Regions from separate parts of the Arthrobacter sp. AG1021 genome, predicted to be linked through region 1. Evidence: riboswitches for the same ligand, from Rfam matches in the RefSeq annotation. Region 1 holds a riboswitch; the other holds the start of a gene.

Region 1 (4,450 bases):
CATGGGGGAGCTGTGGCACAGCGAGGACGACTGGGACTACTACACCGCGCCCATGAACGGCACCGCCAGCAAGCCGATGCACCTGCCGCGCGGCAAGGTCATGGGTGGCTCGCATGCGCTGAACGCCACCATCTGGGTGCGCTGCGCCCCGCAGGACTTCGACCACTGGGCCAGCGTCAGCAGCCCCGACTGGGCCTGGGAGAACGTCCTGCCGGTTTACAAGGACATCGAGAACTTCTCCGGAGGCGCCAGCGAGCTGCGCGGCGGCGCGGGCCTGCTGCCCGTAGTCGACAAGTACCCGCTGGACGAGATCCACCAGTCGATCATCGAGGCCGCAGTGCAATCCGGCGTCGAGCACAACCAGGACTACAACGGCCAATCCCTGGAAGGCGTCTCCCAGGAGCAGGTGAACATCGTCGACGGCGAACGCATCAACACCTGGAAGGCCTACCTGAAGCCGGTGCGCGACAAGCTGCGGATCATCACCGGCGCACAGGTTCACTCGCTGCTGGTCGAGGACGGCGCGGCGGTGGGCGTGCGCTACCGCAGCGGCGGGCAGCTGCACGAGCTGCGCGCGGACGAGGTGGTGCTCAGCGCCGGCGCGCTGGGCTCCCCGAAGATCCTGTTGCGTTCTGGCATCGGCCCCTCGGCGGAGTTGGAGGCCGCCGGCGTCGGTCCGCTGCTGGATGCCCCGCAGGTCGGCAAGAACCTGCACGACCACCTGCTGGCCCCGGTGATCGGGCAGACCACTGCCAAGGACATCCCGGCGCCGCGCACCGGCGTCTCGGTGTCGCAGACCCACCTGTTCGCCAAGTCGAGGGAGGACCTGGACGTGCCCGACACCCAGCCGATCTTCTTCTCCGTACCGATGTACTCGCCGGGCATGGAACCGGTTCAAGGCACGGCATTCACCCTGCACTCGGGCATCATTGCCCCGCACAGCCGCGGCGAGCTGACGCTGTCCGGGCCGTCGCTGGACGACCCGGTGCGCATCGACCTCAACGCGCTGGATGACCGGCGGGACATGGACGCGTTCCTGTTCTCCATCAAGCAGTGCCGCGACATCATGGCGCAGCCGGCGCTGGCTGGGGACTGGGGAGCGGTGGAGGTCTATCCGGGCGCCGAGGTGCAGGACGACGCGGCGCTGGAGGACTACATCCGCAACAACGTGGTGACCTACCACCACCAGGTGGGCACCTGCCGCATGGGCGTCGACGCGCAGGCGGTGGTGGATCCGCGGCTGAAGCTCAACGGGCTGAAGGGCCTGCGGGTCATCGACGCGTCCATCATGCCGCGCATCACCACCGGCAACACCAACGCCCCGGCGGTGCTGATCGGCGAGCTCGGCGCGAAGTTCCTGCTGGAAGACCTGGCCGCGAGCCGGTAGCCGCCAGCCTGTTCTCCCGTGCTGACGCCAAGGGCCTCGCACCGTCATCCCGTGACGTAGCGAGGCCCTCGATGGTTGCCCAAAGGCGCTAGCTGTCGATGCTTTCCTTGGCCTTCTCGGCCTGGGCTGCGCCGGCTGACACGGTGCTGCGGTAGGCGGCCGCCTCGCGGCGCTCGTGGGCGACCTTGCCGGCGTGGGCCAGGCGCAGCGCCTCGTGCTTCGGATCGCGGCGGACCACCAGGTAGCCGATGCCCAGCCCGATGAACCAGAGCGGGGTGGCGATCAGCGCGACCAGCGTGTCGGCCTGGGTGGTCAACGCCCACAGGATGAAGACGAAGAATGCCAGCACGACGTACGGCATGAACCGTCCGCCGGGCATCTTGAAGGCGCTGGCGTCATGCAGCTGCGGGCGGCGGGCCCGGTAAGCCAGGTAGCTGAGCAGGATGATCGACCAGACGAACATGAAGCAGAGGGCTGAAATGGTGGTCACCAGCGTGAACACCGCCATCACCGAGTCGCCGCTGTAGAGCAGCGCGACGCCTGCCAGCAGGAACATGCATGAGAACATCAGCGCGTTGCGCGGCACCTTGCGGGAGGAGAGCCGCTCGAACTTCTTCGGGGCGTCGCCTTCCAATGCCAGGCCGCGCAGCATGCGCGAGGTCGAGTAGATGCCCGAGTTGGCGCTGGAGGTGGCGGAGGTGAGCACCACGAAGTTGATGATGCCCGCGGCGCCGGCCAGCCCGGCCAGGGTAAACATGCCGACGAACGGGGATTCCTCGGCGGAGAACAGCGTCCACGGCTCGACCATCATCAACACCAGCAGCGCGCCGACGTAGAAGAACAGGATGCGCAGCGGGATCGAGTTGATCGCCTTGGGCAGGGTCTTCTCCGGGTCCTTGGTCTCGGCCGCGGTGGTGCCGACCAGTTCGATGCCCACGAAGGCGAACACTGCGATCTGGAAGCCGGCCACGAAGCCCATGGCGCCGTTCGGGAACATACCTCCATGCGCCCAGAGGTTGGAGAAGGAAGAGCTGATGCCGTTGTGCTGGAATCCAGTGATGACCATGGCCAGACCCACCACGATCAGCGCACCGATGGCGATGATCTTGACCAGGGCGAACCAGAATTCGGTTTCGCCGAAGGCCTTCACGGTGCTCAGGTTCAGCACCAGCAGCAGGACGATGCAGGCCAGGCCCGGGATCCACAGGGGCAGGTCGCCCCACCAGAAGGCGACGTAGTGCGCGATGGCCACGACATCCGCGATGCCGGTGACAACCCAGCAGAACCAGTAGGTCCAGCCTGTGAAGAAGGCGGCCCAGGGGCCGAGCAGGTCGCCGGCGAAGTCGGCGAAGGTCTTGTAGTTGAGGTTGCTCAGCAGCAGCTCGCCCATGGCGCGCATGACGAAGAAGAGCATGAAGCCGATGATCATGTACACGAAGATGACCGAGGGGCCGGCGACGGCGATGGTCTTGCCGGAGCCCATGAACAGGCCGGTGCCGATGGCGCCGCCGATTGCGATGAGCTGGATATGGCGATTGGAGAGTCCGCGTTCGAGCTTGGGGGCAGAGCTGGTTGAGCTCATTCAGGCGCCTTCCGGGAGTGGGGGATCCCGCACCCGACGCAATCCGGGACAAGCCGGTGGGCCTGTCCGCGGACAGCGCTACCTTCGAACACGCGCATCGTGGTGTTCTCCTGTTTTCGGCCGCATAAGGCTCAAGCGCTCAAAGCAAGTGCCTGCCGCGACCACGGGGGAGCATCATGGGCGTGCCCGCGAGTGCGGCACTGTTCTGATGTTCCTCCCCAATCTGTTTGCGTACCTGAGAGTTTTCACTTTGCGCCGAATACTGGGCGAAGCCTGCTCCTTCGGTGAGCGCGACCTTCATCGCGCTACTTTCCAGATGTGCCTGTTCGTGGCGGTACGGGGGCCTGAGAGTTTCCCGGGGAGGAATTGCTCCTACGGCGCCCGCCCTTGGTTCAGGACGGGGCTCTCCCGCCACGCATCAATGGCTGTTTGGTGACTGCCATCACAGTATGCCTTGGAAACGTGAAGCGATGCAAATTGAATCTGCCGGAAAATCGTCGTAAAGCCTCAAAAGGTCCTTTCGAAAATCCTTATTGACAAGTGCGTTTCAATTTCGTCTTGTGGCTTAAAGTTTGAAACGGCGCAACGCTTAATATGAGACCCCAGGTTCCCGCCCCTGGGTCGCGTTCGGGGCGGCAATCTGTCCCGCTATGAAATCATTTCATTGTGAAATGATATTCTCGGTGGGTGAATGAACAGAAACCGCCCCAATTCCAATGGAACTCCTTGAGTTATCTGGCGACCCGGGTTGGGCGCGTGGGTACCACGGCGCTCGGTGCGCTCATGGACGCCGAGGGGCTGACGCGCCACCACTTCACGATCATCAGCGCACTGGAAGAGTCCGGCGCGATGTACCAGAACGACCTGGCCGACCGGGCCAATATCAACCGCGGCCATATGGTCGCCTACCTCGACCGGCTGGAAGCGCACGGTACGCTGCAGCGCACCGTGGACCCGGCGGACCGCCGCCGCCGGCTCATCGAGCTGACCGCTGAAGGGCGTCGTTTTGCGGACCGTGCCGTCGAAGCGGCCCGCGAAGGCGAGGAGAAGATCTACAGCGTGCTGGATGCGGCCCAGCGCGACCAGCTGCGCGGCCTGCTGCAGCTGGTAGTCGCCAGCGAGGAGGAAGCTCGCCCGTGATTGCCCACGCACAACAGATCTGGAAGCACAGCGTTGCCGTCGCCCCGCGCATGCCGGCGTTGCGGCCCGCGGCCCGGGCCACGTTCTGCCTGGCGGTGCCGCTGCTCATCCTCGCCAGCCTGGGACGGATGGATTGGGCGATGTATGCAGGGTTCGGCGCCTTCTGCGCAGTCTTCGGCCGCTACGACAACTACGCGGTCCGCTTCTGGCAGCAGCTCAGCTGCGGCGCGGTGCAGGTAGCATCCATGCTGCTGGGCACGCTGTTCTCCTTTCTCCAGACGCCGTTCATCGTCGATGCACTTGTCTTGGCCGTGATCGCCTTCGGCTCCAATCTGGTGTCG
Region 2 (4,450 bases), on a different contig from region 1:
TTGGCCACGTCTTCTGCGGTGACGCCGGTCTTGGCGGTGACTTCGCGCAGGTCCAGGATGCACTCGTGCGCAACCAGTTCCTTGTTGCCGGTGAACAGGATCGGGAAGTGCTCATTCAGGCGCTTGGCGATGTAGTTCGCGTTCAAGATCGCGTGCTTGGTGGCGCTGGTCAGGCCCTCGCCGCCCATCATCGCGATGTAGGCCCAGGAGATCGGCAGCACGCCGGCCGAGCCGAAGGCGGTGGCGACCACTGGCACGCCGTCGCGCTCGGAGTAGGTGCCCGAGGCGTCGCCCGGCAGGAACGGCACCAGGTGCTCGCCCACGCCGATCGGGCCGACGCCCGGACCGCCGCCGCCGTGCGGGATGCAGAAGGTCTTGTGCAGGTTCAGGTGCGAGACGTCGCCGCCGAACTTGCCCGGCTGGGCGAGACCCACCAGGGCGTTCATGTTCGCGCCGTCGATGTAGACCTGTCCCCCGGCGTCGTGGATCTTGCCGCAGACCTCGCGCACGTCGGCGTCGTACACGCCGTGGGTGGACGGGTAGGTGATCATGATCGCGGCCAGCACGTCCTTGTTGGCCTCGATCTTGGCATCCAGGTCGCCGGCGTCGATGGTGCCGTCGGCTGCGGTCTTGACGACCACAACCTTCATGCCGGCCAGCACTGCCGAGGCGGCGTTGGTGCCGTGGGCCGAGGCGGGGATCAGGCAGACGTTGCGCTGCGACTCGCCGCGCGAAGCATGGTAGTCGGAGATCGCCAGCAGGCCTGCGTACTCGCCCTGGGACCCGGCGTTCGGCTGGATGGAGACGCCGGCGTAGCCGGTGATCGCGGTCAGGCGGCCTTCCAGGTCGGTGATCAGCTCGCGCCAGCCGGCGGTCTGCGCTGCCGGGGCGTACGGGTGGATGGAGGCGAACTCAGGCCAGGTGATGGATTCCATCTCGGCGGCCGAGTTCAGCTTCATGGTGCACGAGCCCAGCGGGATCATGGTGCGGTCCAGGGCCAGGTCGCGGTCCGAGAGGCGGCGCAGGTAGCGCATCATCTGGGTCTCGGAGGAGATGGTGTTGAAGATCGGGTGGGTCAGGTAGGCGCTGGTGCGCACCTGGCCCTCGGGGATCTCGAAGCCTTCCGGTGCTGACAGTTCCACGCCGAAGACGCCGGCCAGGGCCTTGACGGTGGCGGAGGTCGTGGTCTCGTCGGTGGAGATGCCGACCTGGGTGCCGGAGACCTTGCGCAGGTTGATGCCTGCATCGTTGGCCTTTGCAATGACTTCCTCGGCGTCTTTGACGGTCACGACCACGGTGTCGAAGAAGGCCTGCGATGCCAGTTCGAAGCCGCCGGCGACCAGGGAGCTGGCCAGCACGCGGGCGTGGTTGTGGGCGCGGGTGGCGATCTGCTTCAGGCCTGCAGGGCCGTGGTAGACGGCGTACATCGAGGCGCAGATGGCCAGCAGCGCCTGGGCGGTGCAGATGTTGGAGGTGGCCTTCTCGCGGCGGATGTGCTGCTCGCGGGTCTGCAGGGCCAGGCGATAGGCGTTGGTGCCGGCGTCGTCGGTGGAGACACCCACCAGGCGGCCCGGCATGGAACGCTCAAGTCCCTTGGCCACGGCCATGTAGGCGGCGTGCGGGCCGCCGAAGAACAGCGGCACGCCGAAGCGCTGGGTGCTGCCGACCGCGATGTCGGCTCCCTGCTCGCCCGGGGCGGCGATCATGGTCAGCGAGAGCAGGTCGGCGATCACGGTGACCATCGCGCCGGCGGCCTTGGCGGCGGCGATGACCTCGGCGTGGTCGGCGATCGAGCCGTCGTTGCCCGGCTGCTGCAGCACGATGCCGGAGATGTCGCCTTCCGGCAAGCCTGCGGACAGGTCGGCGACCTCGACCTCGAAGCCCAGCGCATCGGCACGGCCCTGCACGACCTTGATGGTCTGCGGGAAGATATTGGAGTCCAGCACGGTCTTGCCGTTGGACTTCTTCTTGTTGGCGCGGCGCATCATCAGCACGGCTTCGGCGGCGGCGGAGGATTCGTCCAGCAGCGAGGCGTTGGCGATCGGCATGCCGGTCAAGTCCATGACCATGGTCTGGAAGTTCAGCAGGGCTTCGAGGCGGCCCTGGGAGATCTCAGGCTGGTACGGGGTGTAGGCGGTGTACCAGGCCGGGTTCTCGACGATGTTGCGGCGGATGACTGCCGGGGTGATGGTGTCGTAGAAACCCTGGCCGATCATCTGGGTCTTCATGACGTTCTTGGACGCCAGCTCACGCAGGTGGGCCAGTGCCTCGGTCTCGGTCAGTGCATCCGGGATGTCCAGAGCGGCATCTTGGCGGATGTCGGCGGGAACTGCCGTGTCGATCAGCTCGTCCAGGCTGTTGTAGCCAAGGGTCTGGAGCATGGTCTCGACGTCGGACTGACGCGGGCCGATATGGCGGGACACGAATTCGCTGTTCGTGTTAGCAGAAGTCTGCGTGATGGTCATGGTGCAGGTGTCTCCATGGGGATCTGTCTTGGCGCATGCCAAAGGAAGGTCGCTGTCCCTCCCCATCCCTGTTGCACAACCTGAGAGTTTTACGCAGCCGGCCTACCAAACCGGTTGCTTGCACCTTCGGTGAACCGGAACAGGCCGGTTACTTTCCAGAGTTGCCTCTTGATGGCGGTACGGGTGCCTGAGAGTTTCCTGGGGAGGAATTGCTCCTACGGCGCCCGTCCATGGTGTGAACGGGACTCTCCCGCCATCCTTCTACGGCGTCGGTTGCGGGCCAATGATCCACAACACACCTCCCATGGTACCCGCCCCGGGGCCAACTGCAAACAATCTTTCGGCCCCGGAGCCCCTGCATGACGCGCGCTAGCTGCTTTCCGCGCCCAGCCGGATGTAGTCCGGGTATTTTGCGCTCAGGCTGTCCCCCGAGGAAGTGCCTGTCAGGCGGCGTTTGACCCATGGAGCCAGGTATTCCCGGGCCCAGCCGAGGTCCTGGCGCAGCTTCTGACCGGGGGCGTTCACCGCAGCCGCTGGCAGCACCGGAACTTCGATGTCGGAGGACCAATTGCCCTCGGTGACGCCATGGGTTCCGAGCACATCCAGCACCTTGGCGGCCATGAGCGTGTGGCCGGCGGTGCCCATGTGCAGGCGGTCCACGGCCCAGTAGCGCACGTCCGAGAATTCGCGCCAACGCCAGTAGTCGGCGACCAGCGTGTTGTAGCGGTCGGCGATCTCGCGCACCTTTTCGTTGTAGATCGCGGTGCGCGGGCGGGTCTTGGAGAACAGCGGCGAGTCGACGGTGTCGAAGCCGGTGAACAGCAGCACGGTGATCCCGGCATCGGCGAAGCGCTTGACCATGCTGTCGTAGCTGCGCATCAGCGCCTCGAGGTCGGCCTTGGGCCGCAGGATGTCGTTGCCGCCGGCGTAGAGGGAGACCACGTCGGGCTTCATGGACAGCGCCTGGTCCATCTGCTGGTTGATCACCTGCCCGATCTTCTTGCCGCGGATCGCGAGGTTCGCGTATTCCCAGTCGCCGCGGGCGCACAGCACCTCGGCCACCCGGTCCGCCCAGCCGCGCACCTGGTTGGGGCGCAGCGGATCGTCGTCGCCAACGCCTTCGGTGAAGGAGTCCCCCATTGCCAGAAACTTTGCCATGCTCTTCCTCCTAGCCCTTGGCCTGCATCATTTTGCCGATAACCACCTGGCGCGCCAGCTGGCTGAGCTGCACGCCCGTGGAAATGCTCTTCTCGCCCTCGTTGCGCGACGGAATGTAGGCGAAGCCGAGCTGGTAGGCCGGATCGGCGAAGGCCAGCGAGGAGTTCGCCCCGTCGTGGCCGTAGGCGAAGATCGAACCGTAGTCGTTGCGGGCGGTGGCTTTCATGAATCCCAGGGCAAAGGCCTGGAGCAGCCCGTTGGTGCGGTCGTGCCCGTAGACGAGCTCCGCGGATACCCGGGACCAGGTGTCCTCGCTCAGGAACCCCCGGGCGGCGCCAAGTGAGGGCACCGGGCCGAAGGAGGCCGCGTAGATGGCCGCCAGCGACTGGGCATCGGCAACGCCGCCCATGGAGGCCGGGCCGAGCCTACGGACCTGCCGGGAGTTGGCCAGCTCGTGCCAGTTGTAGACCGGACCGCTGTCCAGCGCGAACCCGGAGGCCGAGTTTACTGCCAGGCCTGCCGGGGAGAAGGGGTCGAAGAATGCCGGTTCGGCCGGGGCGGCGGGGAGCACGTCACGGTAGCGCGGTTCCAGCGAGTCGTCCTGCCCGATATACGCGTCCACACCCAGGGGCTTGCGGATGCGTTCCTCGAAGACCTCTTTCAGCTCTTTGCCGGTGACCCGGCGGACCAGTTCCTCCATGAGCACACCCATGGTGATGGCGTGGTAGCCCACGATGTTCTGGCCCAGCGGCCAGATGCTCGGCATGGTGGCGAGGATCTTGGCATATTCCGAGGAGTTCAGCAACACCTGACTGGGCACCCCGCCG

Evidence for each region. A riboswitch is a leader RNA that binds a small molecule or an ion and turns the genes downstream of it on or off. The one in region 1 is predicted to bind glycine.
Region 2: linked by a shared signal. The riboswitch ahead of gcvP (aminomethyl-transferring glycine dehydrogenase) and the one ahead of cycA (D-serine/D-alanine/glycine transporter) in region 1 are both predicted to bind glycine.

Annotation. Positions count from the first base shown of each region.
Region 1 is NZ_RBLB01000009.1:296,324-300,773, reverse strand. It holds gene DFO58_RS12570 (GMC family oxidoreductase) at 1-1,387, shown strand, start outside; gene cycA (D-serine/D-alanine/glycine transporter) at 1,476-2,969, opposite strand; glycine riboswitch at 3,292-3,390, opposite strand; gene DFO58_RS12560 (MarR family transcriptional regulator) at 3,657-4,109, shown strand; gene DFO58_RS12555 (FUSC family protein) at 4,106-4,450, shown strand, end outside.
Region 2 is NZ_RBLB01000013.1:2,108-6,557, forward strand. It holds gene gcvP (aminomethyl-transferring glycine dehydrogenase) at 1-2,465, opposite strand, end outside; glycine riboswitch at 2,631-2,728, opposite strand; gene DFO58_RS17405 (SGNH/GDSL hydrolase family protein) at 2,835-3,623, opposite strand; gene DFO58_RS17410 (serine hydrolase domain-containing protein) at 3,634-4,450, opposite strand, start outside.